Regions from separate parts of the Pseudomonas sp. LS_2 genome, predicted to be linked through region 2. Evidence: predicted binding sites of a transcription regulator. Region 2 holds the regulator's gene; the other holds the start of a gene.
What was found. The regulator FliA, encoded in region 2, starts transcription of late flagellar genes. The targets are predictions, from matches to a motif close to CTAAAGTTTNNNNNNNNNNNGCCGNTAA.
Positions count from the first base shown of each region.

Region 1: the regulator FliA is predicted to act here: its motif matches at 9,594-9,621, upstream of RAC97_RS00765 (methyl-accepting chemotaxis protein).

Region 1 is NZ_JAVAYC010000001.1:166,663-181,871, reverse strand. It holds gene phaC (class II poly(R)-hydroxyalkanoic acid synthase) at 1-952, shown strand, start outside; gene RAC97_RS00830 (TetR/AcrR family transcriptional regulator) at 957-1,571, shown strand; gene RAC97_RS00825 (phasin family protein) at 1,687-2,553, opposite strand; gene RAC97_RS00820 (phasin family protein) at 2,564-2,986, opposite strand; gene RAC97_RS00815 (polyhydroxyalkanoic acid system family protein) at 3,142-3,417, opposite strand; gene ubiE (bifunctional demethylmenaquinone methyltransferase/2-methoxy-6-polyprenyl-1,4-benzoquinol methylase UbiE) at 3,543-4,313, shown strand; gene RAC97_RS00805 (SCP2 domain-containing protein) at 4,313-4,936, shown strand; gene ubiB (ubiquinone biosynthesis regulatory protein kinase UbiB) at 4,933-6,543, shown strand; gene hisI (phosphoribosyl-AMP cyclohydrolase) at 6,618-7,010, shown strand; gene RAC97_RS00790 (phosphoribosyl-ATP diphosphatase) at 7,013-7,348, shown strand; gene RAC97_RS00785 (twin-arginine translocase TatA/TatE family subunit) at 7,391-7,678, shown strand; gene tatB (Sec-independent protein translocase protein TatB) at 7,682-8,056, shown strand; gene tatC (twin-arginine translocase subunit TatC) at 8,053-8,844, shown strand; gene RAC97_RS00770 (16S rRNA (uracil(1498)-N(3))-methyltransferase) at 8,841-9,548, shown strand; gene RAC97_RS00765 (methyl-accepting chemotaxis protein) at 9,673-11,589, shown strand; gene RAC97_RS00760 (amino acid ABC transporter ATP-binding protein) at 11,698-12,432, opposite strand; gene RAC97_RS00755 (amino acid ABC transporter permease) at 12,425-13,387, opposite strand; gene RAC97_RS00750 (transporter substrate-binding domain-containing protein) at 13,466-14,263, opposite strand; gene mdoH (glucans biosynthesis glucosyltransferase MdoH) at 14,512-15,209, opposite strand, start outside.
Region 2 is NZ_JAVAYC010000024.1:2,970-18,178, forward strand. It holds gene flhB (flagellar biosynthesis protein FlhB) at 1-262, shown strand, start outside; gene RAC97_RS19165 (FAD-dependent monooxygenase) at 279-1,391, opposite strand; gene flhA (flagellar biosynthesis protein FlhA) at 1,628-3,757, shown strand; gene flhF (flagellar biosynthesis protein FlhF) at 3,769-5,082, shown strand; gene fleN (flagellar synthesis regulator FleN) at 5,243-6,076, shown strand; gene fliA (RNA polymerase sigma factor FliA) at 6,073-6,813, shown strand; gene RAC97_RS19190 (chemotaxis response regulator CheY) at 6,918-7,292, shown strand; gene RAC97_RS19195 (protein phosphatase CheZ) at 7,311-8,099, shown strand; gene RAC97_RS19200 (chemotaxis protein CheA) at 8,112-10,346, shown strand; gene RAC97_RS19205 (chemotaxis response regulator protein-glutamate methylesterase) at 10,392-11,516, shown strand; gene RAC97_RS19210 (flagellar motor protein) at 11,516-12,256, shown strand; gene motD (flagellar motor protein MotD) at 12,260-13,144, shown strand; gene RAC97_RS19220 (ParA family protein) at 13,194-13,982, shown strand; gene RAC97_RS19225 (CheW domain-containing protein) at 13,982-14,872, shown strand; gene RAC97_RS19230 (chemotaxis protein CheW) at 14,940-15,209, shown strand, end outside.

The DNA.
Region 1 (15,209 bases), on a different contig from region 2:
CAAGAACGGCCTGCAAGTGTTCATGGTGAGCTGGCGCAACCCCGACCCGCGTCATCGCGAATGGGGCCTGTCGAGCTATGTGCAAGCCCTGGAAGAAGCCCTCAACGCCTGCCGCAGCATCAGCGGCAACCGCGACCCGAACCTGATGGGCGCCTGCGCCGGTGGCCTGACCATGGCCGCGCTGCAGGGCCACTTGCAGGCCAAGCGCCAGTTGAACCGGGTACGCAGCGCCACCTACCTGGTGAGCCTGCTCGACAGCCAGTTCGAAAGCCCCGCCAGCCTGTTCGCCGACGAGCAGACCATCGAGGCCGCCAAGCGCCGCTCCTACCAACGCGGCGTGCTGGACGGCGGCGAGGTGGCGCGGATTTTCGCCTGGATGCGTCCCAACGACCTCATCTGGAACTACTGGGTCAACAACTACCTGCTCGGCAAGAGCCCGCCCGCCTTCGACATCCTCTACTGGAACGCCGACAACACCCGCCTGCCTGCAGCGCTGCACGGCGACCTGCTGGACTTCTTCAAGCTCAACCCGCTCACCCACCCTGAAGGCCTCGAGGTATGTGGCACGCCGATCGACCTCAAGCAGGTGACCGTCGACAGCTTCACCGTGGCCGGCAGCAACGACCACATCACCCCGTGGGATGCGGTGTACCGCTCGGCCTTGCTGCTGGGTGGCGAGCGGCGTTTCGTGCTGTCCCACAGCGGGCACATCCAGAGCATCATCAACCCGCCCGGCAACCCCAAGGCCTACTACCTGAAGAACCCCAAGATGTCGGGCGACCCACGGGCCTGGTTCTACGACGCGCAACGCAGCGACGGCAGCTGGTGGCCGCAGTGGGTGGAGTGGATCGGCCAGCGCTCCGGCAGCCTGAAGGCGCCACGCACGACGCTGGGCAATGCCACCTACCCGGTGCTCGGCCCGGCGCCCGGTACCTACGTGCTGGCGCGCTGAGCCGATGAAGACCCGTGAGCGCATCCTGGCCTGCGCCCAGCAGCTGTTCAACCAGCAGGGCGAGCCGAATGTCTCGACCCTGGAGATCGCCAACGAGCTGGGCATCAGCCCTGGCAACCTGTACTACCACTTCCACGGCAAGGAGCCGCTGGTGCTGGGCTTGTTCGAGCGCTTCGAGGAAGAGCTGATGCCGCTGCTCGACCCGCCGCTGGAGGTGCGCCTGGATGCCGAGGACTATTGGCTGTTCCTGCATCTGATCGTCGAACGCATGGCGCAGTATCGCTTCCTGTTCCAGGACCTCTCGAACCTGGCCGGCAGGCTGCCGAAGCTGGCGCGTGGCATGCGCAACCTCATCAACGCGCTCAAGCGCACGCTGGCAGCGCTGCTGGCGAGTTTGAAGGCCCAGGGGCTGCTGGTGAGCGAGATGCAGGCGCTGGGTCAACTGGTGGAGCAGATCACCCTGACCTTGCTGTTTTCGCTGGATTACCAGCGGGTGATCGGGCGCGAGGGGGACGTGGGGATCGTGGTGTATCAGGTGATGATGCTGGTGGCGCCGCACCTTCAGCCGCCGGCGCGCAAGGCGGCGGAGCAACTGGCGGGGAAATACCTGGAGGCCTGATTTCGGCTACTCCAACGTATTCGCGAGTAAACCCACTCCCACAGCGCCCCACAGCATTCAAAAACTGTGGGGGCCCTGTGGGAGCGGGTTTACCCGCGAAGAGGGCGCCGCGGTATCAGGCCTGGCTGGCCGGATTCACAGGTGCCGATGGGGTGCTGCTGGCCGGTGCCGCGCTGGGCGCCGGCGCTGCGCTTGCTGCCGGGGTAGCCGGTGCAGCAGGCTTGACGGCGGCAGGCTTGGCCGGGGCTTTCTTCACCGCCGGTTTCTTCGCCGCAGCGGGCTTGGCTGCAGTGGGCTTGGCTGCAGTGGGCTTGGCTGCCGCAGGTTTTGCCACAGGCTTGGCAGCCGGTTTCGCGGCAGCAGGCTTGGCGGCAACCGGTTTCGCCGCTGCGGTCTTGGCAGCAGGCTTGGCCGCTGCGGTTTTCGCCGCAGGTTTAGCCGCAGCCTTCACCGCCGGCTTGGCAGCAGGCTTCGCCGCAGCGGTCTTGGCAGCCGGTTTCGCCGCAGGCTTGGCAGCCGCTTTGGCCAGTGGCTTGGCGGCAGTCTTGCTGGCCGCAGCCTTGGAAACCGGAGTGACCGAAGCGCCAGTCAGCTTCTCGATCTTCTTGGTCAGGCTATCGACCTGCTGGTGCAGGGCCTTGATCTCGTTGCGGCTCGGCACGCCCAGGCGCGAGATGGCGCTGTTCAGACGCTTGTCGAAAGCCTCCTCGAGTTCGCTCCACTTGCCCATTGCGCGGTCCTTGACGTCGGACACCCGCGAGGTGGTGGCGGACTTGGCGCTGTCCTTGGCGGAGGTGACCTCGACCTTGGCTTTCTTCTCGGCCTTCTCGCCATCCTTCACCAGCGAGTCGAAGAGTTTCGGGCCGTCCTGGTCGATCTTCGAATAGATACCCAGGCCAGCCAACCAGATCTTGCGGGAATACTTTTCGATTCCGCCGACCCAGGAGCTGCCTTCTTTCTCGGTGTTCTTCTTGCCAGCCATCCTGCTCTCCTTATGGTTTGCGCGCGACACGCTCGAGCAGCTCGGTCAGTTGCTCAAGCTTGATGGACAACGCCTCAACGTCATGTTTAGACGGAATGCCGAGGCGATTCAAGGCGCGGGCCACCCGCGCGTCGAAAGCTTTCTCGATTTTGTCGAGCTGCACCTCGACCTTGCCACGTACTCGGCTCACTTGCACGGTGGCTTCATCGAGCTGGCCGTTGGCGGCATCGAGCTTCTTGTCGAGGGTTTTCTTGCCACGTTTCTCGACACCTTCGCCCGCTTTCACCAGCTCCTTGAAATAGTCGGAGCCTTCCTGGCCCACACGGGCGTAGGCGCCCAGGCCTGCCAGCCAGATCTTGCGCGCGTAGCCGCGCACGTCTTCCAGGGCGCTGGTTGCGGCGTCTTCTTTCTTCTTCAGGTTCAACTTGGCCATGCTCTGCACCTCACGCTCGAAAAGGAATGGAGGAACCGCCCAGGGGTTGGGCTTGAGCATGAAGGTAGGAAAAAAAATTAGAATCCTCACCCTAAGGTGAGTGGTGCCAGACGAAAGTCCGAACATCACACCACACCCTGTAGGAGCGGGTGTCATCACACCAGCGCTTTATCCAACGCCCGCTCGATCTCGCCCTTGATGGTGCCGCTCATCATCGACAGCATCATGCCCAGCTTGAGCTCGACGCGGATGCTGTCCTCGCCGATGTGCACGCTGCCGTTGGCACCACTGCGCGTCACATCGACGCGGTCGCCGTTCCAGCTGGCTTTGAGGTCGTACTCGCGGGACAGTTTCTCCACCAGGGCCTCGGCCTTGGCACGGACCGCCTCGCGACCGAGGGAGTGTTTGCGTTCGACGCTGATCTGAGTCATGCGGGGTATCCAGGCATTGGGGACATACTGCGCATTATGCCCGCCCCCGCGAGACGGCACACCCTGCCAAGACAAATGCGCCCGTTCGCCCTAGAATGGCGGTACTTTTTCCCCGGTGAAGCGATATGAACGACCAGCGCAAAGGCGAACACGCCGAGCCCACCACCCATTTCGGCTACCAGGACGTGCCCGAGAGCCAGAAGGCGCAGAAAGTCGCCGAGGTCTTCCACTCCGTAGCCGCCAAGTACGACCTGATGAACGACGTCCTCTCCGGTGGCATGCACCGGCTTTGGAAGCGCTTCACCATCGAGCTGTCCGGCGTGCGCAGCGGCAACCGGGTGCTGGACATCGCCGGCGGCACCGGCGATCTGGCGGCCAAGTTCTCGCGTCTGGTCGGCCCCACCGGCCAGGTGGTGCTCGCCGACATCAACGAGTCAATGCTCAAGGTCGGCCGCGATCGCCTGCTCGACCGCGGCGTGGCTGGCAACATCGAGTTCGTGCAGGCGGACGCCGAGAAGCTGCCGTTCCCCGACAACCACTTCGACTGCGTGACCATCGCCTTCGGCCTGCGCAACGTCACCCACAAGGACCAAGCCCTGCGCTCGATGCTGCGCGTGCTCAAGCCCGGTGGCCGCCTGCTGGTGCTGGAGTTCTCCAAGCCCACCAACAAGCTGATGTCGCGCGCCTACGACGCCTACTCGTTCGCCTTCATGCCACTGGCCGGCAAGCTGATCACCAACGACTCGGAAAGCTATCGCTACCTGGCCGAATCGATCCGCATGCACCCCGACCAGGAAACCCTCAAGAGCATGATGGTCGACGCCGGCTTCGACCGCGTCACCTACCACAACATGACCAGCGGCATCGTCGCCGTCCACCGGGGAATCAAGCCCTGATGCTCCTGGCCGGCCTGCTCGCCAGCGCCGAGCACGGGCTCAACCGTGTGCTGCGCATGGACAGCACCGCGCTGCCGCGCCTGGCCGCGCTCGAGGGCAAGGTGATCGAGATCGACTGCACGCAGCCGGCCTTGCAGGTGTTCATCCTGCCCGACGAAGAAGGCCTGATGCTCGCCGCCCACTGGGAAGGCGAGGTCGATTGCCGCCTGCGCGCACCGGCCAGCCGCCTGGGCCAGCTGGCCTTGAGCAAGGACAAGAACGCCGTGCTGCACAACCCGCAGGTCGAGCTGCACGGTGACAGCGCCGTGCTGCTGGACCTGGTCGGCATCCTGCAGGACCTGGAGCTGGACTGGGAGTACGCGCTGCAACGCTGGCTCGGCCCGGTGCCCAGCGCCCTGCTCGCCGGCCACCTGCGCCTGCGCGCACGCTGGACCAAGCAAGGCCTGTCGCGCTTCAGCCAGAATCTGTCCGAATACCTGGCCGAAGAGTCCCGCACCCTGGTGGGTCAACGCGAAGCCGAAGCGGCCTTCAGCGAGCTGGACTCGCTCAAGGTCGACATAGAACGCCTGGAGGCACGCATCCGTCGCCTCTCCCAATCCCTCGATACCAGCGATAACGCATGAAGCTGCTCGCCGTCCGCCGTCTGTTGCGCATCCAGCGCGTCGTGATCCGCTACCGCCTCGATGACCTGCTGTTCGACCTGCCCCTGCCCTGGTGGCTGCTCAGCCTGCGCCTGCTGATGCCCTGGCGCTGGTTGCCGCGCAAGCCGCTGGCACTTTCCCGTGGTGCGCGCCTGCGCCTGGCCTTGCAGGACCTGGGGCCAATCTTCATCAAGTTCGGTCAGTTGCTCTCGACCCGCCGCGACCTGCTGCCCACCGATGTCGCCGACGAACTGATGCTGCTGCAGGACCGCGTGCCGCCGTTCGACCCGCAGAAAGCCGTGGCGCTGATCGAAGCGCAACTCGGCGCCAAGGTGGGCGAGGTGTTCAGCCGTTTCGACGTCGAGCCCCTGGCCTCAGCCTCGGTGGCCCAGGTGCACGCTGCGCGCCTGAAAAGCGGCGAGGAAGTGGTGGTGAAGGTGGTGCGCCCGGGCCTGAAGCCTGTGATCGCCCAGGACCTTGCCTGGCTGTTCCTGATCGCCAAGGCGGCCGAGCGGGTGTCCGCCGACGCCCGCCGCCTGCACCCGGTGGAGGTGGTCGGCGACTACGAGAAGACCATCTACGACGAGCTCGACCTGCTGCGCGAAGCCGCCAACGCCAGCCAGCTGCGACGCAACTTCGAAGGCTCCGAGCTGATGTACGTGCCCCAGGTGTACTGGGACTTCTGCCGCCCCAAGGTGCTGGTGATGGAGCGCATCTATGGCGTGCCGGTGACCGACATGGCCACCCTGGCCGACCAGCGCACCGACATGAAGCTGCTGGCCGAACGCGGCGTCGAGGTGTTCTTCACCCAAGTGTTCCGCGACAGCTTCTTCCATGCCGACATGCACCCCGGCAACATCTTCGTCAGCACGGTCAAGCCGTGGAGCCCGCAGTACATTGCCATCGACTGCGGCATCGTCGGCAGCCTCACCGACGAGGACCAGGACTACCTCGCGCGCAACCTGATCGCCTTCTTCAAGCGCGACTATCGCCGCGTGGCGCAATTGCACATCGACTCGGGCTGGGTACCGGCGAACACCAAGGTCAATGAATTCGAAGCGGCGATCCGCACCGTATGCGAGCCGATCTTCGAAAAACCGTTAAAAGATATTTCCTTCGGCCAGGTACTGATGCGCCTGTTCCAGACCGCACGGCGCTTCAACATGGAAGTGCAACCGCAGCTGGTGCTACTGCAGAAGACCCTGCTGAACATCGAAGGCCTGGGCCGCCAGCTGTACCCGGACCTGGACCTGTGGAGCACCGCCAAGCCCTTCCTGGAACGCTGGATGCGCGAGCGCATGAGCCCCAAGGCAGTGTTCGGCAACCTCTACAGCCAGGCCGAGCAATTGCCGCACCTGGCCGACATGACCCGCGACCTGCTCGAACGTCTGTCGCAGCCGCACCTGCACGACCCGCAGTTGCCCGAGCGCAGGCGCCACGGCGACACCTGGGCACTGCGCCTGCTCGGTGCCGGCCTGCTCGGCGGCGGCGCAATGCTGGCCGCCGGTGCCGCCAGCCTCAGCGCACCGGCCGTTTGGCCGGCCTGGCTGATGCTGGCCGCCGGGCTCTACCTGATCGTGCGCCGATAGCCAGCCGCGCCGCTGGCTGGCACACTAGGGCGCAAAGGGCCTGTACAGGAGCGGGCCCGGGTTTGGAGTCGACGATGAAAGACTGGCTGGACGAGATCAAGTGGAACAGCGATGGCCTGGTACCGGCCATCGCCCAGGACCACAAGACCGGGCGCGTACTGATGATGGCCTGGATGAACCGTGAGTCCCTCGCCCTGACCGCCGCCGAGCAACGCGCCATCTACTGGTCGCGCTCGCGGGGCAAGCTGTGGCGCAAGGGCGAAGAGTCGGGCCATGTGCAGAAGCTGCATGAGCTGCGCCTGGACTGCGATGCCGACGTGGTCATCCTGATGGTCGAGCAACTGGGTCATATCGCCTGCCATACCGGTCGTGAAAGCTGCTTCTATCGGGTCTTCGAAGACGGCCAGTGGAAAATCGTCGACCCGGTCCTGAAGGACCCGGACGCCATCTACAACGCAGGGCACTGACAATGAGCGACACCCTCAACCGCCTCGCCGAAGTACTCGAGGAGCGCAAACACGCCGCCCCCGACAGCTCCTACGTGGCCAGCCTGCACCACAAGGGCCTGAACAAGATCCTCGAGAAGCTCGGCGAAGAGTCGATCGAGACCATCATTGCCGCCAAGGATGCCGCCGTCAGCAAGGATTGCAGCGATGTCATCTATGAAACCGCCGACCTGTGGTTCCATAGCCTGGTCATGCTCAGTGCGCTGGGCCAGCATCCGCAGGCGGTGCTCGACGAACTGGAGCGCCGCTTCGGCCTCTCCGGACATGACGAGAAGGCCGCACGCCAGCCTTCCGCCTGATGTATCCAGGGGCTGCGCCCCCCCACCTTTCAGGAGCACGTAATGGGTATCTTTGACTGGAAACACTGGGTCGTCCTGCTGGTCGTCGTGGTGCTGGTGTTCGGCACCAAGAAGCTGAAGAACTTCGGCAGCGACCTGGGCGAGTCGATCAAAGGCTTTCGCAAGGCCATGAACGACGAAGAGAGCAAACCTGCCGAGCAAACCCCACCGCCGCCGGTACAGCCATCCGTACAACCCACCCAGCAGCCGCAGGGCACCGCGCCGCTGAACCCGCCGCACACCATCGAGGGCCAGGCCACGCCGGTCCAAGATCCACAGCGCAAAGACTGAGCCATGTTCGGCATCAGCTTCAGCGAGCTGCTGCTCGTCGGCCTGGTCGCCCTGTTGGTGCTCGGCCCCGAGCGCCTGCCGGGGGCCGCGCGCACCGCAGGCCTGTGGATCGGCCGGCTCAAGCGCAGCTTCAACAGCATCAAGATGGAAGTCGAGCGCGAAATCGGCGCCGACGACATCCGTCGCCAGTTGCACAACGAGCACATCCTGCAAATGGAAGAGCAAGCCAAGCGCATCCTCAACCCGCAGGCCCAGCCGAGCACGCCACCGACCACCCGCGAAACACCGGCCAGTAGTCCACCACAGGTGCCTGCCGCCGATGCCCCGCCCGTGGCGCCTCCTACTCCCGAGCCAAGCCAGCCGCCCCGAACCCCATGAGCGAAAACCCGGAACAAGACCAGCCGATGCCGCTGGTCGCGCACCTGACCGAGCTGCGTACCCGCCTGCTGCGCTGCGTTGCCGCCATCTTCCTGATCTTCGCCGGGCTGTTCTCCTTCGCCCAGCAGATCTACACCCTGGTGTCGGCGCCCCTGCGTGCGCATTTGCCGGAACATGCGACGATGATCGCCACGGACGTGGCCTCGCCGTTCCTCACGCCGTTCAAGCTGACGATGATCGTCTCGCTGTTCCTCGCCATGCCGGTCATCCTCCAGCAGGTGTGGGGCTTCATCGCACCGGGTCTGTACAAGCATGAAAAGCGCATCGCCATCCCGTTGCTGGTGTCGAGCATCGTGCTGTTCTACACCGGCATGGCCTTCGCCTACTTCCTGGTGTTCCCGCTGATCTTCGGCTTCTTCGCCAGCGCCACGCCCGAGGGGGTGTCGATGATGACCGACATCGCCAGCTACCTCGATTTCGTCATGACCCTGTTCTTCGCCTTCGGGGTGGCGTTCGAGATCCCCGTAGCGGTGGTGCTGCTGGTGTGGATCGGCGTGGTCGACGTGGCCTACCTGCGCAAGATCCGCCCCTACGTGATCATCGGCTGCTTCGTGGTCGGCATGGTCCTCACCCCACCGGACATCTTCTCCCAGACCCTGCTGGCCGTGCCGATGTGGCTGCTGTTCGAGGTCGGCGTGCTGTTCGGCGGCCTGGTGCGCAAGCGCAGCCAGGCCCGCGAGGACGCTGCGGACGACCACAACGACCAGCCGCCTGCGACCCAACCGTGAACCTGCTGCTACTGGAAGACGCCGACTTCGTCGCGGCGGACCGCGTGGTGCTGGCCGACCGGCGCTTCACTCACATGCTGGAGATCCACCGCGTGGTGGTCGGCGACAGCCTGCGCGTCGGGCGCATCGGTGGGCTGATGGGCAAGGCCACGGTGCTGCGCCTGGAAGGCCACGAAGCCGAGCTCGAGGTAACCTTCGACCAGCCGCCGCCAGCCAAGCTGCCCCTGACCCTGGTGCTGGCCGTGCCGCGCCCGAAGATGCTGCGCCGACTGTTCCAGACCTGCGCCACCCTGGGCGTGCAGCGGCTGATCCTGGTCAACAGCTACAAGGTCGAGAAAAGCTTCTGGCAAACGCCGTTCCTCACCCCCCAAAGCATTCGCGACAACCTCATCCTTGGCCTTGAGCAGGCACGCGACACCGTGCTGCCCGAGGTCATCATCGAGAAGCGCTTCAAACCTTTCGTGGAAGACCGCTTGCCCGCCATCACCCAAGGCACCACCGGCCTGGTCGGCCACCCCGGCCCCTACCCGGCCTGCCCCCGTGCCGTGCACGGGCCAGTGACCCTGGCCATCGGCCCTGAAGGCGGCTGGATCCCCTACGAGGTCGAGCTGCTGGAAAAGGCCGGCCTCGCCCCCGTGCAGCTGGGCGAACGCATCCTGCGGGTCGAGACCGCCGTCACCGCCCTGCTCTCGCGCATTTTCTAAACACATTCCATTTCATTTTTCTGACCAACGGGTCAGCAAACACCTATCAAGTTTCCCCCCGGCAAGCCGATGGCCTTTGCAACATAAGAAAAATGGCTTCACGGCGTTACCAAGGGGAGTTGCTATGTACAGGTGGTTTGCCCAGACACTGGGAAATATGAGCGTCAATCGCAAGCTGGGGATGGGCTTCGGCCTGGTATTGCTGTTGACCCTGGCGATCACCGCCACGGGCTGGAGCGGCGTGGACAGCGTGATAGCCCGTGGCGACAAGCTGGGCAATATCTCGGTAATTCTCGAATACAGCCAGGAGCTGCGCATCGCCCGGCAGCAGTTCGAGCGTAACCGCGACGAAGCCTCGATGGCCGAGCTGGAAAAAGCGCTGCGCCAGCTCGACGCGCAGGTACAGATGATGTTCGGCCAGATCGAGCAACCCCAGGACCACCAACGCTTGGAGCAACAACGCGAGGCGGTGCGCCAGTACCAGCAGGCGTTTACCGAAATCAGACAGGCCAACCAGCGCCGTGAAGCGGCCCGGGCCATGCTCGGCGACACGGCCGACAAGGCCGCCGACCTGCTCGGCAAGGTGCAGCAGCGCTTGATGCAAGCGGGCGATATCGCCCAATACCAGGAAGCCGTGCAGGCCAGCGCCCTGTTGCAACAGGCACGCTTCCAGGTGCGCGGCTACACCTACAGTGGCAAGGCCGAGTTCCAGCAGACTGCCCTGAACGCCATCGACCAGTCACTCGCCGTGCTCAAGACCCTGCCGACCAAGGTTCCCGCCGAATATGCCGCCAGCCTGGCCGACGCCGCTACGGCCATGGCCGGCTACCGTGACGCGGTGAACCAGTTCGGCGCAGCCCAGTCGAGCGCCGAACAGCTCCTGCAACGCATGGTCGCCCAGGGCCAGGTGCTGGTGGATACCAGCCAGCAGATGACCGAATCGCAGACCGGCGTGCGCAATGCCGGCGCCCAACAGGCCAAGACCGTGCTGGCCGGTGCCACCGCGCTGGCGCTGGTGCTGGGCCTGCTGGCCGCCTGGGTGATCACCCGGCAGATCGTCGTACCCCTGCGCCAGACCCTCACCGCCGCCGAACGCGTGGCCAGCGGCGACCTGAGCCAGGACCTGCTGGTGGAGCGTCGCGACGAGCTGGGTCAGTTGCAGGCCAGCATGCAGCGCATGACCATCGGCTTGCGCCAGCTGATCGGCGGGATCGGCGAAGGCGTGACGCAGATCGCCAGCGCCGCCGAAGAGCTTTCCGCGGTCACCGAGCAGACCAGCAGCGGGGTCAACAACCAGAAGGTCGAGACCGACCAGGTGGCCACCGCCATGAACCAGATGACCGCCACCGTGCACGAGGTCGCACGCAGCGCCGAACAGGCTTCGGAAGCGGCCCTGATGGCCGACCAGCAGGCACGCGAAGGTGACCGCGTGGTGGGCGAGGCAATCGCGCAGATCGAGCGCCTGGCCGGCGAGGTGGAGAATTCCAGCGAAGCGATGAACCAGCTCAAGGCCGAGAGCGACAAGATCGGCAGCGTGCTCGATGTAATCAAATCGGTGGCCCAGCAAACCAACCTGTTGGCCCTCAACGCCGCCATCGAGGCGGCCCGTGCCGGTGAGGCCGGGCGCGGTTTCGCGGTAGTCGCCGACGAAGTCCGCAGCCTGGCCCAGCGCACCCAGCAGTCCACCGAGGAAATCGAAGAGCTGATCGCCAGCCTGCAAAGCGGCACCCAGCGGGTAGCCAGCGTGATGGACAATAGCCGTGAGCTGACCGGAAGCAGTGTGGAACTGACCCGCCGCGCCGGCGGGTCGCTTGAGACCATCGCACACACGGTGTCGTCGATCCAGGCGATGAACCAGCAGATCGCCACGGCGGCGGAAGAACAGACAGCGGTAGCCGAGGAGATCAACCGCAGTGTGATGAACGTGCGGGATATTTCCGAGCAGACCTCGGCGGCAAGCGAGCAGACGGCCAGCTCCAGCGTTGAACTGGCGCGGTTGGGGACTCATCTGCAAGGGTTGGTGGCGCGGTTCAGGCTCTGAGCCGACATCTGCGTCGCCTGCTCCTGCAGGTTCACCGCCGCTGGGCGCTGTACCTGTAGGAGCGGGCTCGCCCGCGAGCACCGGCCAAGCCGGTGCCATTCACCGCTGTTAAAGCACCTGCCGCAAGAACGCCTGGGCGCGGGGATCCTTCGGCGAGGCGAAGAACTCGCTGGGCGCCGAGTCTTCCAGCAGCTTGCCGTGATCGAAGAACAGCACGCGGTCCGCCACTTCCCGGGCAAAGCCCATCTCGTGGGTCACGCAGACCATGGTCATGCCTTCCTGGGCCAGGGTCTTCATCACGTCCAGCACCTCGCCGACCATCTCCGGGTCCAGCGCCGAGGTGGGCTCGTCGAACAGCATCACCTTCGGATCCATCGCCAGGGCCCGAGCGATCGCCACGCGCTGCTGCTGGCCGCCAGAGAGCCGCGATGGGTACTCGTTGGCCTTCTGGCCGATACCCACCTTCTCCAGCAACGCCCGCGCCTTGGCCTCGCGCTCGGCCTTGTTGCGCTTGCGCACCACCTTCTGCGCCAGGCACAGGTTCTCGAGCACGGTCATGTGCGGGAACAGGTTGAAATGCTGGAACACCATGCCGACTTCGCGACGGTAGGCGTTGATATCGGTCTTGGGGTCGTCCAGGCGCAGACCGTCGATAGACACATGCCCATCGTCGAAATGCTCGAGGCCATTGAGGCAACGCAGGAAGGTCGACTTGCCCGAGCCCGAAGGGCCCAGCACCACTACGACTTCGCCCTTGGCCACCTGGGTGGTGACCTTGTCCACCGCGCGAACCACATGGCCACGGGTGTCGAAGACTTTCAACAGGTCACGGACTTCAATCACTTTGCGCAAGCCTCCGCTCGAGCCGGCTGGCGATGTGCGACAGCGGCAGGTTGATCAGCAGGTACAGGCCCGCCACGCAGAACCAGATCTCGAAGGTCGAGAACGACGTGGTAATGGCCTCGCGGCCGCTCTTGGTCAGCTCGGTGATGGCGATCACCGACACCAGCGAAGTGTCCTTGACCAAGCTGATGAACTGCCCGGCCAGCGGCGGCAGCACGCGCTTGAACGCCTGCGGCAGGATCACGTGGCGCATCGACTGCGCACCGTTCAGGCCGAGCGAGCGCGCCGCCTCGTTCTGTCCCTTGGCGATGGACTGCACGCCGGCACGCACGATCTCGGCCACATAGGCGCCCGTGAACAGCGCCAGCGCCGCCACCCCGGCGAATTCGCGGGAGAGGTTGAGCACGGTGCCGATGAAGAAGTAGAAGATGAAAATCTGCACCAACAGCGGCGTACCGCGCACCAGCTCGACATACACAGTGGACAGGTCGCGCAGGGTCGGGTTGCTCGACAGCCGGCAGAGCCCGGCGAACAGGCCGATCGCCAGGCCCAGCGCACCGGACACCACGGAAATCCACAAGGTGGTCCAAAGGCCCCAGGCCAGTGGGCCTGCAGCCCAGTGGCGGGTAACGCCGATCGCGTCGCCCTCGGCAACATCGTCACCGCGGCTCAGTTGCAGGCTGTCCTTGACCACTTCCAGCACCTGCTGGTCGCCGTCTTCGTCCTTGAGGGTGACACGTGCGGTGTCACCGGACACGACGATCTCCTCGACCGTGCCGTAGCCTGCCGCGCGCTGCACGTCCTCGGCCTTGTAGGCGAAGTACTGCGGCACGCGGTTCCAGCGCCACTCGTAGGAAATCATCGAGGTGGCCATGTACAGGCTGAATGCCAGGCCGACCAGGACCAGCGCGGTCAGCGCGTGCCAGGGCCACTGGGCTTTCTTGTGTTTGATCACGTGGGTGCTTCCAGTAAATGCGAACGCGCAGGGGTTGCCTGCGCGTCGGGGTCAGTGCCTGGGCGTGTAGCCTGGGCCTTATTCCATGTCCTTCAGCCAGTCCTTGTTCTTGAACCACTTGTCGTGGATACGATCGTAGGTCCCGTCATGCTTGATCTGGTGCAGGAAGTTGTTGATGAAGTTGAGGCTGTCGTAGTCGCCTTTCTTCAGGCCGAAGGCCAGTGGCTCGAAGGTGAAGGGCTCCTCCAGGAACACCAGCTTGCCAGCGCCGGCCTTCTCGATGGCCACAACGTTGTAGGGCGCGTCGTAGACGAAGGCGTCGGCCTTGCCGTTGACCACGTCCATCACCCCTTCCTGCTCGTTGTCGTAGCCGTGGTACTTGGCTTTGCTGATGAGCTTCTTGGCGACCATCTCACCGGTGGTGCCCAGCTTGGAGGTGATGCGGTACTTCTCGTTGTTCAGGTCCTTGTACGACTTGATCTCGCCCGCCAGCTCCTTGCGGATCAGCAGGGTCTGGCCCACGACGATGAAGGGTTCGCTGAAGTTCAGGCGCAGGTTGCGTTCCTGGGTCAGGGTCATGCCGCTGCCGATCATGTCGAACTTGTCGGTCAGCAGGGCCGGGATGATGCCGTCGTAGGCGGTGGAAACGGTTTCCAGCTTGACGTTCATCGACTTGGCCATGGCCTTGAGGATGTCCACTTCGAAGCCGACGATCTCGCCGCGCTTGTTGGTCATCTGGAACGGCATGTAGGTTGGGTCCATGCCTACACGCAGGGTGCCGCGCTTGACTGCATCGTCGATAGCGCCGGCCTGGGCGGTCGCAACGGCGACCAGCGCAGTGACGCCGAGCATCATGCCCGACAGGAATTTCTTCATCATCACCAGATCCCCTAGCAAGAAGTACGCAAAGTATTATTTTTTTGCACGATCGTTCCGACCGGTGCGTTATGTCGGGGGGGATGCTAACGCATGCGCGGCCCTGCACCTAGAGCCGGAGGGGACTTTGTTGGCCAAAAATCACTGTGCCGCAAAAAGCATCGCGGGCAAGCCCGCTCCTACAAGGTTCACAGCGATCCTGTAGGAGCGGGCTTGTCGGGGCGCCGAACCGCCGCGAATGCGATCGGTCAGGCGCCTGCGAGAGCGGGCTGCGCCTCATTCTCCGGATGCAATGGCAACAGCGGCGAGTGCGGGTCGCTGGTGATGGAGTTGCGCCATACCTTGATCCACGCCTCGTGGCCCTCGGCCCACACCTGCTCATGCAGGCGCGACAATGCCACCGGGTCGCTGAGCAGGGCCAGCTTGGTATTGCCATCCACACCCTTCGGCCCCGCCTCCAGGGCCTTGGCGATGCGCTCGGCACGCAGCGCCTCGATTGGCGCAGCCTGGCCGTGGCGAGCGGTACCCATGGCGCAAGCCAGGGCGTTCTGCCGCGGGTCGACCACGGCACGAACGAAGCCTTCCTTCATCGCGTGCCAGCGGTTCTCGTGGGTGTACTGGTCGGTGGCCAGCAGTTCGTGGGGCGTGGCGTATTCCTCGGGAATCAGGAACAGCTTCTCGTCCTTGGCCCGCAGGCCCAGGCGCACGCGGCTGGAAATCACCGACACCGGGATCGACAACACAAGCGAACCCACGATAGGCGCCAGCCACCACAGGAAGCTCGGGTTCAACCACGCCACCAGTGCAGCCCAGGCAATACCCAGCAGGGTCTGTGGGCCATGGCGACGGACGGCCTCGCTCCACGGGGTGGAGTCGTCGTCACGCTGCGGCGAGTTCCAGGTTGCGGCCCAACCGAGGAACGCGGCCAGCACGAAGCGGGTGTGGA
Region 2 (15,209 bases):
GGGGACCGACTTCCTGGCACTGAAGATTCGCGAGATCGGCGTCGCGCACAAGGTGCAGATTCTCGAATCGCCCGCGTTGGCCCGGGCGATCTACTACTCCACCGAGCTCGAGCAAGAGATTCCGGCGGGGCTTTACCTGGCCGTGGCGCAGGTCCTGGCGTACGTGTTCCAGATCCGCCAGTACCGTTCCGGCAAGGGCAAGGCGCCGGAGCCGCTCAAGCCAGACCTGCCGATTCCGCCGGATTTGCAGCGCGATAGTTGAGCTTCGTCTCCAAGGTTCAAACCCAATTTTTCAGGGGCTCGTAAGTCGAGGCGTAGCGTTTTGGCCCGGCGATGGGCAGGACCAGCGAACGAAGCCATTGCGGCAGCTTGGCGGCCCGCGACATGCCGTCGGTCGCGGCCTGCACATGGGCGGCGCGAGGTTTGCGCCGCGCCTCGTATTTCTGGATTGCTTGCATCCAGTCCGATGTGCCGGACAGCTCCTCGGCCATCACCAGCGCGTCCTCCAGGCCGAGCGCTGCGCCTTGTGCCCAGACCGGCGCCATGGCGTGGGCCGAGTCGCCGGCCAGCACGATGCGGCCGCGAGACCACTCTGGCGTACGAACGTCGAGCAGAGGCGAATGGTAGAGGCGCGAGGGCTCTGCCAGCGCTGCGCCGATGGCTTGGCGTACCACGCTGGGGAAGGTGGCGAAGGCGCTTTCCAGGCCTGCCGGGGTATTGCCGCTCGAGGGCTGCTCGGTCATGGCCCAACCGTAGGCCTGGCCTTGGTTCACCGGCATCAGAAGGATCACCGTGCCAGCAGAGGCGAACACGGTCCAGCAATCCACGCCAGGGTTCGGCACCATGAAGCGCCAACTGGCGCTGCCGATCAGCGAGGGTTTGCGTTGGTCGGCCAACAGCAGGGTTTCACGGGTTCGCGAGTGCACGCCGTCAGCCCCGATGACCAGGCCGGCCTTGAGCATGCGCCCGTCGTCCAGCGACGCCGTGACGCTCTGCTCGTCCTGGCTCAGCTCGGCGATGGCGCAGCCGCGCAGTACGGAGGCTTCCGGCAGGTCGCTGGCGAGCAGGCGCAGCAAGTCGCCTCGCAGCATCGCATGGGGCCGCATGGAGGCTCCCCAGAACGCGTCCTCATCGACTTGGAACAAAAGGCGCCCCGAGCCTGTGCGGTACTCGCGTCGACGTACGGGAGTGCCCAGCCTCATCACCTCTTCGGCGAGCCCCAGGCGATCGAGCGCCGCGATCGCATTGCCTGGCAGGTTGATTGCCAGGCCGTCATCGGCAGCCACCGTTCGTTTCTCCACCACGACATGCTCGATGCCTTTCGCGCCGAGTGCGCGGGCCATTGCGCTACCGGTGATGCCCGCTCCTACGATGATGATTCGGTGATCCATAGTGTCCTTTCCAAAACGACCGTGAGGTTGAAGTCATTGATTCGCCGCCAGGGTAATCTCGATCAGAGCAGGCGGCGAGGCGAATGTTCCGGGGCCCGGCATCACTGCGACGCAATCCGCGATCTTGAGCCATTCACCGCTGAGGATTGCGCCTTGTGCAAAAGTTGGAAAGCTTCTTGCAAAGCCACGGCCAAGCGCCGTCCAGGCGTCAAAGTTTTGCTTGAAGAGGAATCGTGGTGGATCGCTCCCAGTTAATCAGCAACGCCCGAAACAACCTGGCCGGCCTCGGTCGGGGCAACCTGGGCGTGCCTGTGTTGCTGCTGGTGATGCTGGCAATGATGATGTTGCCGATCCCGCCGTTCCTGCTGGACGTGTTCTTCACCTTCAACATCGCGCTGTCGATCGTGGTCCTGCTGGTCTGCGTGTATGCCCTGCGCCCACTGGACTTCGCCGCATTCCCCACCATCCTGCTGGTCGCGACGCTGCTGCGCCTGGCGCTGAACGTGGCCTCCACCCGCGTGGTACTGCTCCATGGGCAGGAAGGTCATGGCGCTGCGGGCAAGGTGATCCAGGCCTTTGGCGATGTGGTCATCGGCGGCAACTACGTGGTCGGTGCGGTGGTGTTCGCCATCCTCATGATCATCAACTTCGTGGTGGTCACCAAGGGTGCCGGGCGTATCTCCGAGGTCAGCGCGCGCTTTACCCTCGACGCGATGCCCGGCAAGCAGATGGCCATCGACGCCGACCTCAACGCCGGCCTCATCGACCAGGCCCAGGCAAAGGCGCGTCGCGCCGAGGTGGCCCAGGAGGCCGAGTTCTACGGCTCGATGGACGGTGCCAGCAAGTTCGTGCGCGGCGACGCCATCGCCGGCCTGCTGATCCTGTTCATCAACCTGATTGGCGGCATGCTGATCGGCATGTTGCAGCACGGCATGACCTTTGGCGACGCCGGCAGGGTCTACGCCCTGCTGACCATCGGTGACGGTTTGGTGGCGCAGCTGCCTTCGCTGCTGCTGTCCACTGCCGCGGCCATCATGGTCACCCGCGCCTCGGGTTCCGAGGACATGGGCAAACTCATCAACCGGCAGATGTTCGACTCGCCCAAGGCCCTGGCGGTATCTGCCGGGCTGATGATCGTCATGGGCCTGGTGCCTGGCATGCCCCACGTCGCCTTTCTCAGCCTCGGCCTGATGGCCGCAGGTGGCGCCTACCTGGTGTGGAAGAAGCAGCAGAAGGCCAAGGTCGTAGCCTTGGAGGAAGCCCAGCGCCAGCAGGACCTGCTGCCCTCGCCGCAGCGCGCCCTGGAAACCAAGGAACTGGGCTGGGACGATGTGACGCCGATCGATACCATCGGCCTGGAAGTCGGTTACCGGCTGATTCCCCTGGTGGACCGCAACCAGGGCGGCCAGTTGCTGGCGCGAATCAAGGGTGTGCGCAAGAAGCTGTCCCAGGACCTGGGCTTCCTCATGCCCACCGTGCATATTCGCGACAACCTCGACCTGCAGCCCAGCGCATATCGCCTGACCCTGATGGGGGTGATCCTGGCCGAGGCCGAGATCTACCCGGACCGCGAACTTGCGATCAACCCCGGCCAGGTGTTCGGCAGCCTCAACGGTATCGCCGCACGCGACCCGGCATTCGGCCTGGAAGCGGTGTGGATCGACATCGCCCAGCGCGCCCAGGCGCAGTCGCTGGGCTACACCGTGGTGGACGCCAGTACCGTGGTCGCCACCCACCTCAACCAGATTCTGCAGAAGCATTGCCACGAGCTGATCGGCCACGAAGAAGTGCAGCAACTGCTGCAAGTGCTGTCCAAGGCGTCGCCCAAGCTCGCCGAGGAACTGGTGCCGGGTGTCATTTCCTTGTCAGGCCTGCTCAAGGTCCTTCAGGCTCTGCTTGCCGAGCAGGTGCCGGTGCGCGATATTCGAAGCATTGCCGAGGCCATCGCGAATAACGCGGGCAAGAGTCAAGATACCGCCGCGCTGGTGGCCTCGGTGCGCGTCGGATTGTGTCGCGCCATCGTGCAAAGCATTGTCGGCACTGAGTCGGAGCTGCCTGTCATCACGCTGGAGCCAAGGTTGGAACAGATCTTGCTCAATAGTTTGCAACGGGCCGGGCAGGGCCAGGAAGACGGTGTTCTCCTGGAGCCGAGCATGGCCGAGAAGCTGCAGCGTTCGCTGATCGAAGCGGCGCAGCGCCAGGAGATGCAAGGTCAACCTGCCATTCTTCTGGTGGCTGGCCCGATCCGCGCCATGCTGTCGCGCTTCGGCCGTCTTGCCGTACCGAACCTGCATGTCCTTGCGTATCAGGAGATACCGGACAACAAGCAAGTCACCATCGTTGCCACCGTGGGCCCTAATGGCTGAGGTAGTGGGTTATGCAAGTTAAGCGTTTTTTCGCCGCCGATATGCGTCAGGCCATGAAGCTGGTCCGCGATGAGCTGGGCGCCGATGCCGCTATCATCGGCAACCGGCGCATTGCCGGTGGCGTCGAGCTGACCGCCGCGCTGGACTACAAGCTGTCCGCGCTGGCCCCGCGCGTGCCCAATGCCGAGCTCGAGGACGAGCTGCGCAAGACGCAGTCGCGTATCGCCACCGCCCAGGCGGAGCTCGGCAGCCGCAACGATACCGAGGATGGCAACCGCCAGCTGTTCGCCGGCCTTTCGCTGACCGCCTCGGAGCCGCTGATCGAACCCCATGTGGAGTTGCCGCCGGCCGCCGTCAAGGCGCCGACGCCTGCGCCGGTCGATCCGCGCCTGTTCGACGCCATGCGTTCGGAGCTCTCCGGCCTGCGCGAACTGCTCGAAGTGCAGCTCGGCTCGCTGGCCTGGAGCCAGCTGCAAGGCAGTCAGCCGCAACAGGCCAACCTGTGGCGCCGCCTGCAACGTATTGGCCTGTCCGGGCCCATCGCCCGTGAACTGCTCGACATGACCGCCGGCATCGAGGAGCCGCGCCAGGCTTGGCGCATGCTGCTGGCACACTTGGCGCGCATGCTCGACGTGCCTGAGGTAGAGCCGATCGAGGAGGGCGGGGTGATCGCCATGGTCGGCCCGGCCGGCATGGGCAAGACCACGACCCTGGCCAAGCTGGCGGCGCGCTATGTGCTTAAGTACGGCGCACAGAACATCGCCCTGGTGAGCATGGACAGCTTCCGCATCGGCGCCCAGGAACAGCTCAAGACCCTGGGGCGGATCCTCAACGTTCCGGTGACCTACGTCGACCCCGGCGAGTCCCTCGGCCAAGCCCTGGAGCCGCTGCTGCGCAAGCGCGTGGTGCTGATCGACACCGCCGGCCTGCAAGCCAGCGACCCGGCCCTGCGCATGCAGCTGGAGAGCCTCGCCAGCCGCGGCATCGCCGCCAAGAACTACCTGGTACTGGCCACCACCAGCCAGAAGCAGGTGCTCACCGCTGCCTACCACAGCTACAAGCGCTGCGGGCTGGCCGGTTGCATCCTGACCAAACTCGACGAAACGGGCAGCCTCGGCGAAGTGCTGAGTCTGGCCATCAGTCATCAACTGCCGGTTGCCTACCTGACCGATGGACCACGCATCCCTGACGACCTGCAGCTGCCGCGCAAGCACCAGCTGGTAAGCCGGGCAGTGAGCGTGCAGTTGCAGGAAGACCCCAGCGAAGAAGCCATGGCCGACATGTTCGCTGACCTCTACCACAACCCCGGCAAGCGTGCGGGTTGAACCATGAGTGGCGGAAGGGTGTGTACGAAAAGTCGCCGAGCGGAGGTCCTGCTTTCAACGCAGCAGGATCATCGCGCAGGCGGTTTCACTACCGACCCTAGGTACCGGGCAAGACCCTTCAAGTGGACTGGTTCCACGCGAAACAAGGTAAAGAACAGAAATGGGTAGCATGCATCCCGTACAGGTGATCGCCGTGACCGGTGGCAAAGGTGGCGTCGGCAAGACCAACGTTTCAGTGAACCTGTCCCTGGCATTGGCCGAACTCGGCCGCCGGGTCATGTTGCTGGATGCCGACCTGGGCCTGGCCAACGTCGACGTGCTGCTGGGCCTGACACCCAAGCGCACCCTGGCCGACGTCATCGAAGGCCGTTGCGAGCTGCGCGATGTACTCCTGCAAGGCCCTGGCGGGGTACGTATCGTGCCGGCGGCCTCTGGCACCCAGAGCATGGTGCACCTGGCTCCGGCCCAGCATGCCGGGTTGATCCAAGCCTTCAGCGAGATCGGCGACAACCTCGACGTACTGGTGATCGACACCGCTGCGGGTATTGGTGACTCAGTGGTCAGTTTCGTCCGCGCCGCCCAGGAAGTGCTGCTGGTGGTATGTGACGAGCCCACCTCGATCACCGACGCCTACGCGCTGATCAAGCTGCTCAACCGCGACTACGGCATGAACCGTTTCCGCGTGCTGGCCAACATGGCGCAAAGCCCGCAGGAAGGGCGCAACCTGTTCGCCAAGCTGACCAAGGTCACCGACCGTTTCCTCGACGTGGCCCTGCAGTACGTCGGCGCGGTGCCATACGACGAATGCGTGCGCAAGGCGGTGCAGAAGCAGCGGGCAGTGTACGAAGCCTTCCCGCGTTCCAAGTGCGCCCTGGCCTTCAAGGCCATCGCGCAGAAGGTCGACAGCTGGCCGCTGCCAGCCAATCCGCGCGGTCACCTTGAGTTCTTCGTCGAACGCCTGGTGCAACCCACCAGCGCAGGGCCGGTGCTATGAGTTCGAGCGGTTTCAAGATGTACAGCAAGGCGTCCAAGGATGCCCAGTACGAGCTGATCGAGCGCTATGCGCCGCTGGTCAAGCGTATCGCCTACCACCTGCTGGCGCGCCTGCCGGCCAACGTGCAGGTCGAGGACCTGATCCAGGCCGGCATGATCGGTTTGCTGGAAGTGGCCAACAAATACGACGCCAGCAAGGGCGCCAGCTTCGAGACCTATGCCGGCATCCGCATCCGCGGCGCGATGCTTGACGAGGTGCGCAAGGGCGATTGGGCGCCGCGTTCGGTGCACCGCAACACGCGCATGGTCAGTGACGCGATGCGCAGCGTCGAGGCCAGAACGGGTCGTGACGCTAAAGATCACGAGGTTGCTGCCGAACTCCAATTGAGTCTCGATGATTACTACGGGATTTTGAACGATACCTTGGGCAGCCGCCTGTTCAGTTTCGACGACCTGTTGCAGGACGGTGAACATGAAGGGCTGCACGAGGACGGTGCCAGCGGCCAGCTGGAACCTTCGCGTGATCTGGAAGACGAGCGCTTCCAGTCGGCCCTGGCAGAGGCGATTGCCAACCTGCCGGAGCGCGAGCGCCTGGTACTGTCGCTGTACTACGACGAGGAGCTGAACCTCAAGGAGATCGGTGAGGTGCTGGGGGTCAGCGAGTCACGGGTCAGCCAGTTGCACAGCCAGTGCGCGGCACGCCTGCGCAGCCGCCTTGGGGAATGGCGGGCGCGTTGAGCGAAGGTTTCATTGCAGTCGTTGCAGGTTGTACCGAATTGATTGAGCGCGCGCTCGGCGCCGAGCGCGTTAAAGACTGCTTGGAGGTCTAATTGAACAAAGATATGAAAATCCTCATCGTTGACGACTTCTCGACGATGCGGCGGATCATCAAGAACCTGTTGCGTGACCTGGGCTTCACCAACGTCAAAGAGGCCGATGATGGCAACACGGCACTGCCGATGCTCAACAGCGAGCCCTTCGACTTCCTCGTGACCGACTGGAACATGCCTGGCATGACTGGCATCGACCTGCTGCGCGCGGTACGCGCCGACGAACGCCTCAAGCACCTGCCGGTGCTGATGGTGACCGCTGAGGCCAAGCGCGAGCAGATCATCGAAGCGGCCCAGGCCGGCGTCAACGGCTACGTGGTCAAGCCGTTCACTGCCTTGGCGCTGAAAGAAAAGATCGAGAAGATCTTCGAGCGCGTCAACGGCTGAGCCACGTCAGGGGGCGCTATGGAATCCAAGAACGATTCTCTGGGGGAGTTCGAGTCGACCCTCAAGAAGCATGCCGAAGAACTGGTGCAGAGCCTGGAGCGCGGCCAGTTCGGCGACGCGGTGCAACTGATCCACCAGCTCAACCAGACCCGCGACCGTGGCCTGTACCAGGAAGTCGGCAAGCTCACCCGTGAGCTGCACAGTGCCATCGTCAACTTCCAGATCGACCCGCACATGCCGCAGGCCGAGGAGGTGTCGCAGATCACCGACGCTACCGAACGCCTGTCCTATGTGGTGCGGCTGACCGAGAACGCGGCCAATCGCACCATGGACCTGGTCGAGCAGAGCACCCCGGTGCTCAACGACCTGGCGAGCGAGGCCCAGGCCCTGTCGGCCGACTGGCAGCGCTTCATGCGCCGGGAAGTGGCAGCGCCGGAGTTCCGTGAGCTGGCCAAGCGCGTCGACGTTTTCCTGGCGCGCAGTGCCGAGGGCAACCGCGACGTCGCCAGCCATCTCAACGATATCTTGCTGGCTCAGGACTATCAGGACCTGACCGGCCAGGTCATCAAGCGCGTCACCGCGCTGGTGACCGAAGTCGAAAAAAATCTGCTCAAGCTCGTGCTCATGGCCAGTCAAGTCGACCGCTTTGCCGGTATCGAACATGACCACCAGCAGTTGCGTGCTGAAAAAGATCAAGAAAAACATCCGACTCGGGGTGAAGGTCCGCAGATTCATGCCGATAAGCGTGAAGACGTCGTGTCCAGTCAGGACGATGTCGACGATCTGCTGTCCAGCCTGGGTTTTTAGGGAGCACGTTTAATGAGCTTCGGCGCCGATGAAGAAATCCTCCAGGATTTCCTGGTAGAAGCCGGCGAAATCCTTGAGCAACTGTCCGAGCAACTGGTCGAGCTGGAAAGCCGGCCCGACGATGCCGACCTGCTCAATGCGATCTTCCGCGGTTTTCACACTGTAAAAGGGGGCGCCGGCTTCCTCCAGCTCAACGAGCTGGTGGAGTGCTGCCATATCGCAGAGAACGTGTTCGACATCCTGCGCAAAGGGGAGCGCCGGGTCGATGCGGAACTGATGGATGTGGTGCTCGAGGCACTGGATACGGTGAACAGCATGTTCGGCCAGGTCCGCGAGCGCACCGACATCACCCCGGCCACGCCGGAGCTTCTGGCGGCGCTGTCTCGCCTGGCAGAGCCCGCTGGCAACGATGCGCCAGTCGCAGTCGCCGAACCGGTTGCCGCGGTTGAGGCACCTGCTGCCGAGGCCGATATCACCGACACCGAATTCGAACAACTGCTCGACTCGCTCGATGCGGTCAAGGCCGAGGCCGAGGCTGCCCAGCAGCTGCAAGGCGAAGTCACCAGCGGTGGCGGTGACGAAATCACCGACGCCGAATTCGAGTCGTTGCTCGACCAGTTGCACGGCAAAGGCCAGTTCTCTGCCGAGATCACCGCTACCCAGCCCGAGACCAGCGTGGCTGCACCGGCAGGTGATGAAATCACCGATGCCGAGTTCGAGGCGCTGCTTGACCAGTTGCACGGCAAGGGCACCTTCGCCGTCGACGCGTTGCCTGGGGTCGCCGCCGCCGCCGGTACCGCCGCACCGGCGGGTGCTGCGGGCGAACACATCACCGAAAACGAGTTCGAAGCGCTGCTCGACCAGTTGCACGGCAAGGGCAAGTTTTCCAGCGATGCGGTCGTTGCCGAGGCGCCCGCAGCTGTAGCCGCAGTAGCCGCCTCTGCGGCAAAGCCTGCTCCTGCTCCTGCACCTGCACCTGCACCTGCACCTGCACCTGCACCTGCCGCCGCCAAGCCTGCTGCCCCCGCAGCGGCCCGCGCCCCCGCTGCTGCACCCGAGAAGCATGGTGCCAGCGAGGCGGAAACCACCGTACGCGTCGACACCGCACGCCTGGACGAGATCATGAACATGGTCGGCGAACTGGTGCTGGTGCGTAACCGCCTGGTGCGCCTGGGCCTGAACAGCGGCGACGAGGCCATGTCCAAGGCCGTGTCCAACCTCGACGTGGTCACCGCCGACCTGCAGACCGCGGTGATGAAAACCCGCATGCAGCCGATCAAGAAGGTCTTCGGCCGCTTCCCACGCCTGGTTCGTGACCTGGCGCGCCAGCTCAAGAAAGAGATCAACCTGGAACTGGTCGGCGAAGAAACCGACCTGGACAAGAACCTGGTCGAGGCCCTGGCCGACCCGTTGGTGCACTTGGTGCGCAACGCGGTCGACCATGGTGTCGAGACCCCCGAGGAGCGCGAGGCCTCCGGCAAGTCGCGCACTGGCCGCGTGGTGCTTTCGGCCGAGCAGGAAGGCGACCACATCCTGTTGTCGATTTCCGATGACGGCAAGGGCATGGACCCGAACATCCTGCGCGCCAAGGCCGTGGAAAAGGGCTTGATGGACAAGGATGCCGCCGACCGCCTGAGCGAGTCGGATTGCTACAACCTGATCTTCGCCCCGGGCTTCTCGACCAAGACCGAAATCTCCGATGTGTCCGGCCGCGGCGTGGGCATGGACGTGGTGAAGACCAAGATTTCCCAGCTCAACGGCTCGATCAACATCTTCTCGGCCAAGGGCCAGGGCTCGAAGATCGTCATCAAGGTGCCGCTGACCCTGGCGATCATGCCGACCCTGATGGTGATGCTGGCCAACCAGGCGTTCGCCTTCCCGCTGGTCAACGTCAACGAGATCTTCCACCTGGACCTGTCGCGCACCAACGTGGTCGACGGCCAGGAGGTGGTGATCGTGCGCGACAAGGCGCTGCCGCTGTTCTACCTCAAGCGCTGGCTGGTCCAGGACCAGGCGCACGAGGAGCAGCGCGAAGGGCATGTGGTGATCCTCTCCGTGGGCACCCAGCGCATCGGTTTCGTGGTCGACCAGCTGGTGGGCCAGGAAGAGGTGGTGATCAAGCCGCTGGGCAAGATGCTCCAGGGCACGCCGGGCATGTCGGGCGCCACCATCACCGGTGACGGTCGCATTGCGTTGATCCTCGACGTACCGAGCATGCTCAAGCGTTACGCCGCCCGGCGTATTTGATTTCGGCGGCGCGACCTGGCGGTTGCGCCGCCTAATGGAGTGTTTATGGCAGTCAAGGTCCTGGTGGTGGATGATTCCGGTTTCTTCCGCCGCCGCGTCTCGGAAATCCTCTCGTCGGATCCGACCATCCAGGTGGTCGGCACCGCCACCAACGGCAAGGAAGCGATCGACCAGGCGCTGTCGCTCAAGCCCGATGTCATCACCATGGACTACGAGATGCCAATGATGGACGGCATCACCGCGGTGCGGCATATCATGCAGCGCTGCCCGACGCCGGTGTTGATGTTCTCCTCGCTGACCCACGAAGGCGCTCGCGTCACGCTCGATGCGCTGGATGCCGGTGCGGTCGACTACCTGCCGAAGAACTTCGAAGACATTTCGCGCAACCCGGACAAGGTCAAACAGATGCTGTGCGAGAAGGTGCATACCATTTCGCGCAGCAACCGCCGTTTCAGTGGCTACAGCAGCCAAAGCCATGCCCCGGCGCCTGCTACCGGCACGGCTCCTGCTCCGGCCGGCACCCTGGCCAGCTCCCCCCCGGCACGCCCGGCGGCACCTGCACGCAGCGCCGCAGCACCTGCCAGTCACTCGCCGGCGCCCAAGCGCAAGCCTTACAAGCTGGTGGCGATCGGCACCTCCACCGGTGGCCCGGTGGCTTTGCAGCGCGTGCTGACCCAACTGCCCGCCAACTTCCCGGCACCGATCGTGCTGATCCAGCACATGCCGGCGGCGTTCACCAAGGCCTTCGCCGAGCGCCTCGACAAGCTGTGCAAGATCAGCGTCAAGGAAGCCGAGGACGGTGATGTATTGCGTCCGGGCCTGGCGCTGCTGGCGCCTGGGGGCAAGCAGATGATGGTCGATGGTCGTGGCACGGTGAAGATCCTGCCGGGTGACGAACGCCTGAACTACAAGCCGTGCGTGGATATCACCTTCGGCTCGGCGGCAAAGTCCTATGGCGACAAGGTGCTCTCGGTGGTACTCACCGGCATGGGCGCCGACGGCCGCGAGGGTGCGCGCCTGCTCAAGCAGGGCGGCAGCACCGTATGGGCCCAGGATGAAGCCAGCTGCGTGATCTATGGCATGCCCATGGCGATCGTGAAGGCCAACTTGGCCGACGCGGTGTACAGCCTGGATGAAATCGGCAAACACCTGGTCGAGGCCTGCGTCTGATGGATGTGTTGAGCCTGATAGGCCTGATCCTGGCCTTCGTCGCCATCGTTGGCGGCAACTTCCTCGAGGGCGGGCACGCCGGTGCGCTGGTCAACGGCCCGGCGGCCTTGATCGTGATCGGCGGTACCCTGGCGGCAGCGTTGCTGCAATCGCCGCTGTCGGCGTTCAAACGCGCCCTGCAGATTCTGCGCTGGATCTTCTTCCCGCCAAGGGTCGACCTGCCAGGCGGCATCGACCGCGTGGTCAACTGGAGCCTCACCGCCCGCAAGGAAGGCCTGCTGGGCCTGGAAGGCGTGGCCGATGCAGAGCCCGACCCTTATGCACGCAAGGGCCTGCAACTGCTGGTGGACGGCGCCGAGCCCGAGTCTATCCGCAGCATTCTGGAGGTGGATTTCCTCACCCAGGAAAGCCGCGATATCCAGGCGGCCAAGGTGTACGAGTGCATGGGCGGCTATGCGCCGACCATCGGCATCATCGGTGCGGTGATGGGCCTGATCCACGTCATGGGCAACCTGGGCGACCCTTCGCAGCTGGGCACCGGCATCGCCGTGGCATTTGTCGCCACCATCTATGGCGTGGCCAGCGCCAACCTGGTGCTGCTGCCGGTGGCCAACAAGCTCAAGGCCATTGTCATGCGCCAGTCGCGCTACCGTGAAATGCTTCTCGAAGGCCTGTTGTCGATCGCCGAAGGCGAGAACCCACGCTCGATCGAGCTGAAGCTGCAAGGCTTCATGGAGTAAGCCATGCGCCGTCGTCGTCATGTCGAGGAACACGAAAACCACGAACGCTGGCTGGTGTCGTACGCTGACTTCATCACCTTGCTGTTTGCCTTCTTCGTGGTGATGTACTCGATCTCCTCGATCAACGAGGGCAAGTACAAGGTCATTTCCCAGGCGCTGATCGGGGTGTTCAACGACCCCGAGCGCAGCCTCAAGCCGATTCCTGTCGGCGATGAGCGCCCGGTCACGGTCAAGCCGGCCGAGCCGCTGGTCAAGGACAGCGAGCAGACCGACGCGGCCCTGGCGCAGAGCGCCGATCCGCTCAAGACCATCACCGAAGATGTGCGCGAGGCCTTTGGCGACCTGATCAGCTCCAACCAGATGACCGTGCGCGGCAACGAGCTGTGGGTCGAGATCGAGCTCAACTCGGCGTTGCTGTTCGGCAGCGGCGATGCCATGCCCAGCGACATCGCCTTCGACATCGTCGAAAAGGTCGCGAAGATCCTCAGGCCATTCGCCAACCCGGTGCATGTCGAGGGCTTCACCGACAACCTGCCGATCCGCACCGCCCAATACCCGACCAACTGGGAGCTGTCCTCGGCTCGCGCGGCGAGCATCGTGCGCCTGCTGGCCATGGAAGGCGTTAGCCCGGGGCGCATGGCCTCGGTGGGCTATGGCGAGTACCAGCCGGTGGCCAGCAACGACACCGCCGATGGCCGTTCGCGTAATCGCCGAGTGGTGCTGGTCATTTCCCGCAATCTGGAGGTGCGCCGCAGCCTGACCGGCTCTGGCAGCGCCAATGCCACCCCGGATGCGGCGTTGCGTCGGGCTGGCACACAAAGTGCACCGGCTACGTCAGCCACGACGGTAGGGGGCAGCCCCGTCAATTCTCCGTCACCTAACCTTTAGAACCGTTCCCGGCAGGGCACTCGACCGTACCGGGAGGAAGCAACGCACGATGAGAGTCTGGGCAGTAGCCAATCAAAAAGGTGGCGTCGGCAAGACCACCACCACTATCGCCTTGGCCGGCCTGTTGGCCGAGGCGGGCAAGCGCGTGGTCGTCGTCGACCTCGACCCGCACGGCTCGATGACCAGTTATTTCGGGCACAACCCCGATGCCCTGGAGCACAGCTGCTACGACTTGTTCCTGCACAAGGGCGCCGTGCCCGAGGGCTTGCCGGGGCAGTTGCTGCTGCCCACCAGCCATGAGCGCATTTCGCTGCTGCCCTCGAGCACCGCGCTGGCGGTGCTCGAGCGCCAGTCGCCGGGGCAGGGTGGGTTGGGCCTGGTGATCGCCAAGAGTCTGGCGCAGCTCTGGCAGGATTTCGACTTCGCCCTGATCGATAGCCCGCCCTTGCTTGGCGTGCTGATGGTCAACGCCTTGGCGGCCAGCCAGCAACTGGTGATCCCGGTGCAGACCGAGTTTCTCGCGGTGAAGGGCCTGGAGCGCATGGTCGGCACCCTGGCGATGGTCAACCGCTCGCGTAAGCAGGCGCTGCCCTACCAGATCATCCCGACCCTGTTCGATCGCCGCACCCAGGCCTCGCTCGGCACCCTCAAGGTATTGCGCGACACCTATGGCGAGCAGGTCTGGCAGGGCTATATCCCGGTCGATACGCGCCTGCGCGACGCCAGCCGCAATGGCGTCACGCCTTCGCAGTTCGATGGCAAGAGCCGCGGGGTGATCGCCTACCGGGCGCTGCTCAAGCACCTATTGACCTACCGTAACGCGTTGCAGGTGGCCTGATGAACCAAGCCCGGATCACCAGCAAGCCGCAACTGGCGTTGCAGTCTTACCTCGATGGCCTGCTGCAGGAGGCCACCGAAACCTCCGAGGCACCGGAACCTGCACCTGCGCCGCCTGCTGCGGTGGCCCAGGCGCCGGCCGACGAGTTCGCGGCCGCGGTGCGTGAAGAGCAGGCCCGCGACGCCCGGCGTCATGTCGAGCCGGTGGTGGCGCCACGGCCCTTTGCCGAACCTGCTGCCAAGGTCTTGCCGACGGTACTGGCCCCGGCAGAGCCGGTGGTCAGCGTGGTGGAGGACCAGGTGGTGGCCGCGGCCGCTATTGCGGTCCTGACCCAGGCCATCGAGCCGGTAGCGCCTCTGGTCGAGGTACACCTGCCTGCGCCGAACCTGCCCATGCCACCGGCCACGGGCGACGGTCGCCCGGCATGGGCCGCGGAACCCTTCGAATGCCTGCTGTTCGACGTCGCCGGCCTGACCCTGGCGGTGCCTCTGGTATGCCTGGGCTCGATCTACAGCCTGGCCGGCCAGGAACTGACACCGCTGTTCGGCCAGCCGGACTGGTTCCTCGGCATCCTCACCTGCCAGGCCGGTAACCTGAAGGTGTTGGACACTGCGCGTTGGGTGATGCCCGACCGCTACCGTGACGATTTTCGCCAAGGTTTGCAGTACGTGATTTCCGTGCAGGGTTACGAATGGGGGCTGGCGGTGCATCAGGTCAGCCGTTCGCTACGCCTGGACCCGTCCGAGATCAAGTGGCGTAGCCAACGAGGCCAGCGCCCTTGGCTGGCCGGCACGGTGATCGAGCACATGTGCGCCTTGCTCGATGTCGCCGAGCTTGCCGAGCTGATCGCCAGTGGCGCGGTCAAGCAACTGAACACCAAACACAACTGAAGCAACGCCGCAGCTGCCGCGGCCATACAGAGCACACCGCCAACGGCGGAATGAGAGGGCTAGGGGAATGAAGAAGTCGTCTGCACAAGGTTCCGAAGATCCGATCCTGCAATGGGTAACCTTCCGTCTGGACAACGAGTCCTACGGCATCAACGTGATGCAGGTGCAGGAAGTGCTGCGCTACACCGAGATCGCACCGGTCCCGGGCGCGCCGAGCTACGTGCTGGGCATCATCAACCTGCGCGGCAACGTGGTGACGGTGATCGACACCCGCCAGCGCTTCGGCCTGATGCCCACCGAAGTCACCGACAACACCCGTATCGTGATCATCGAGGCG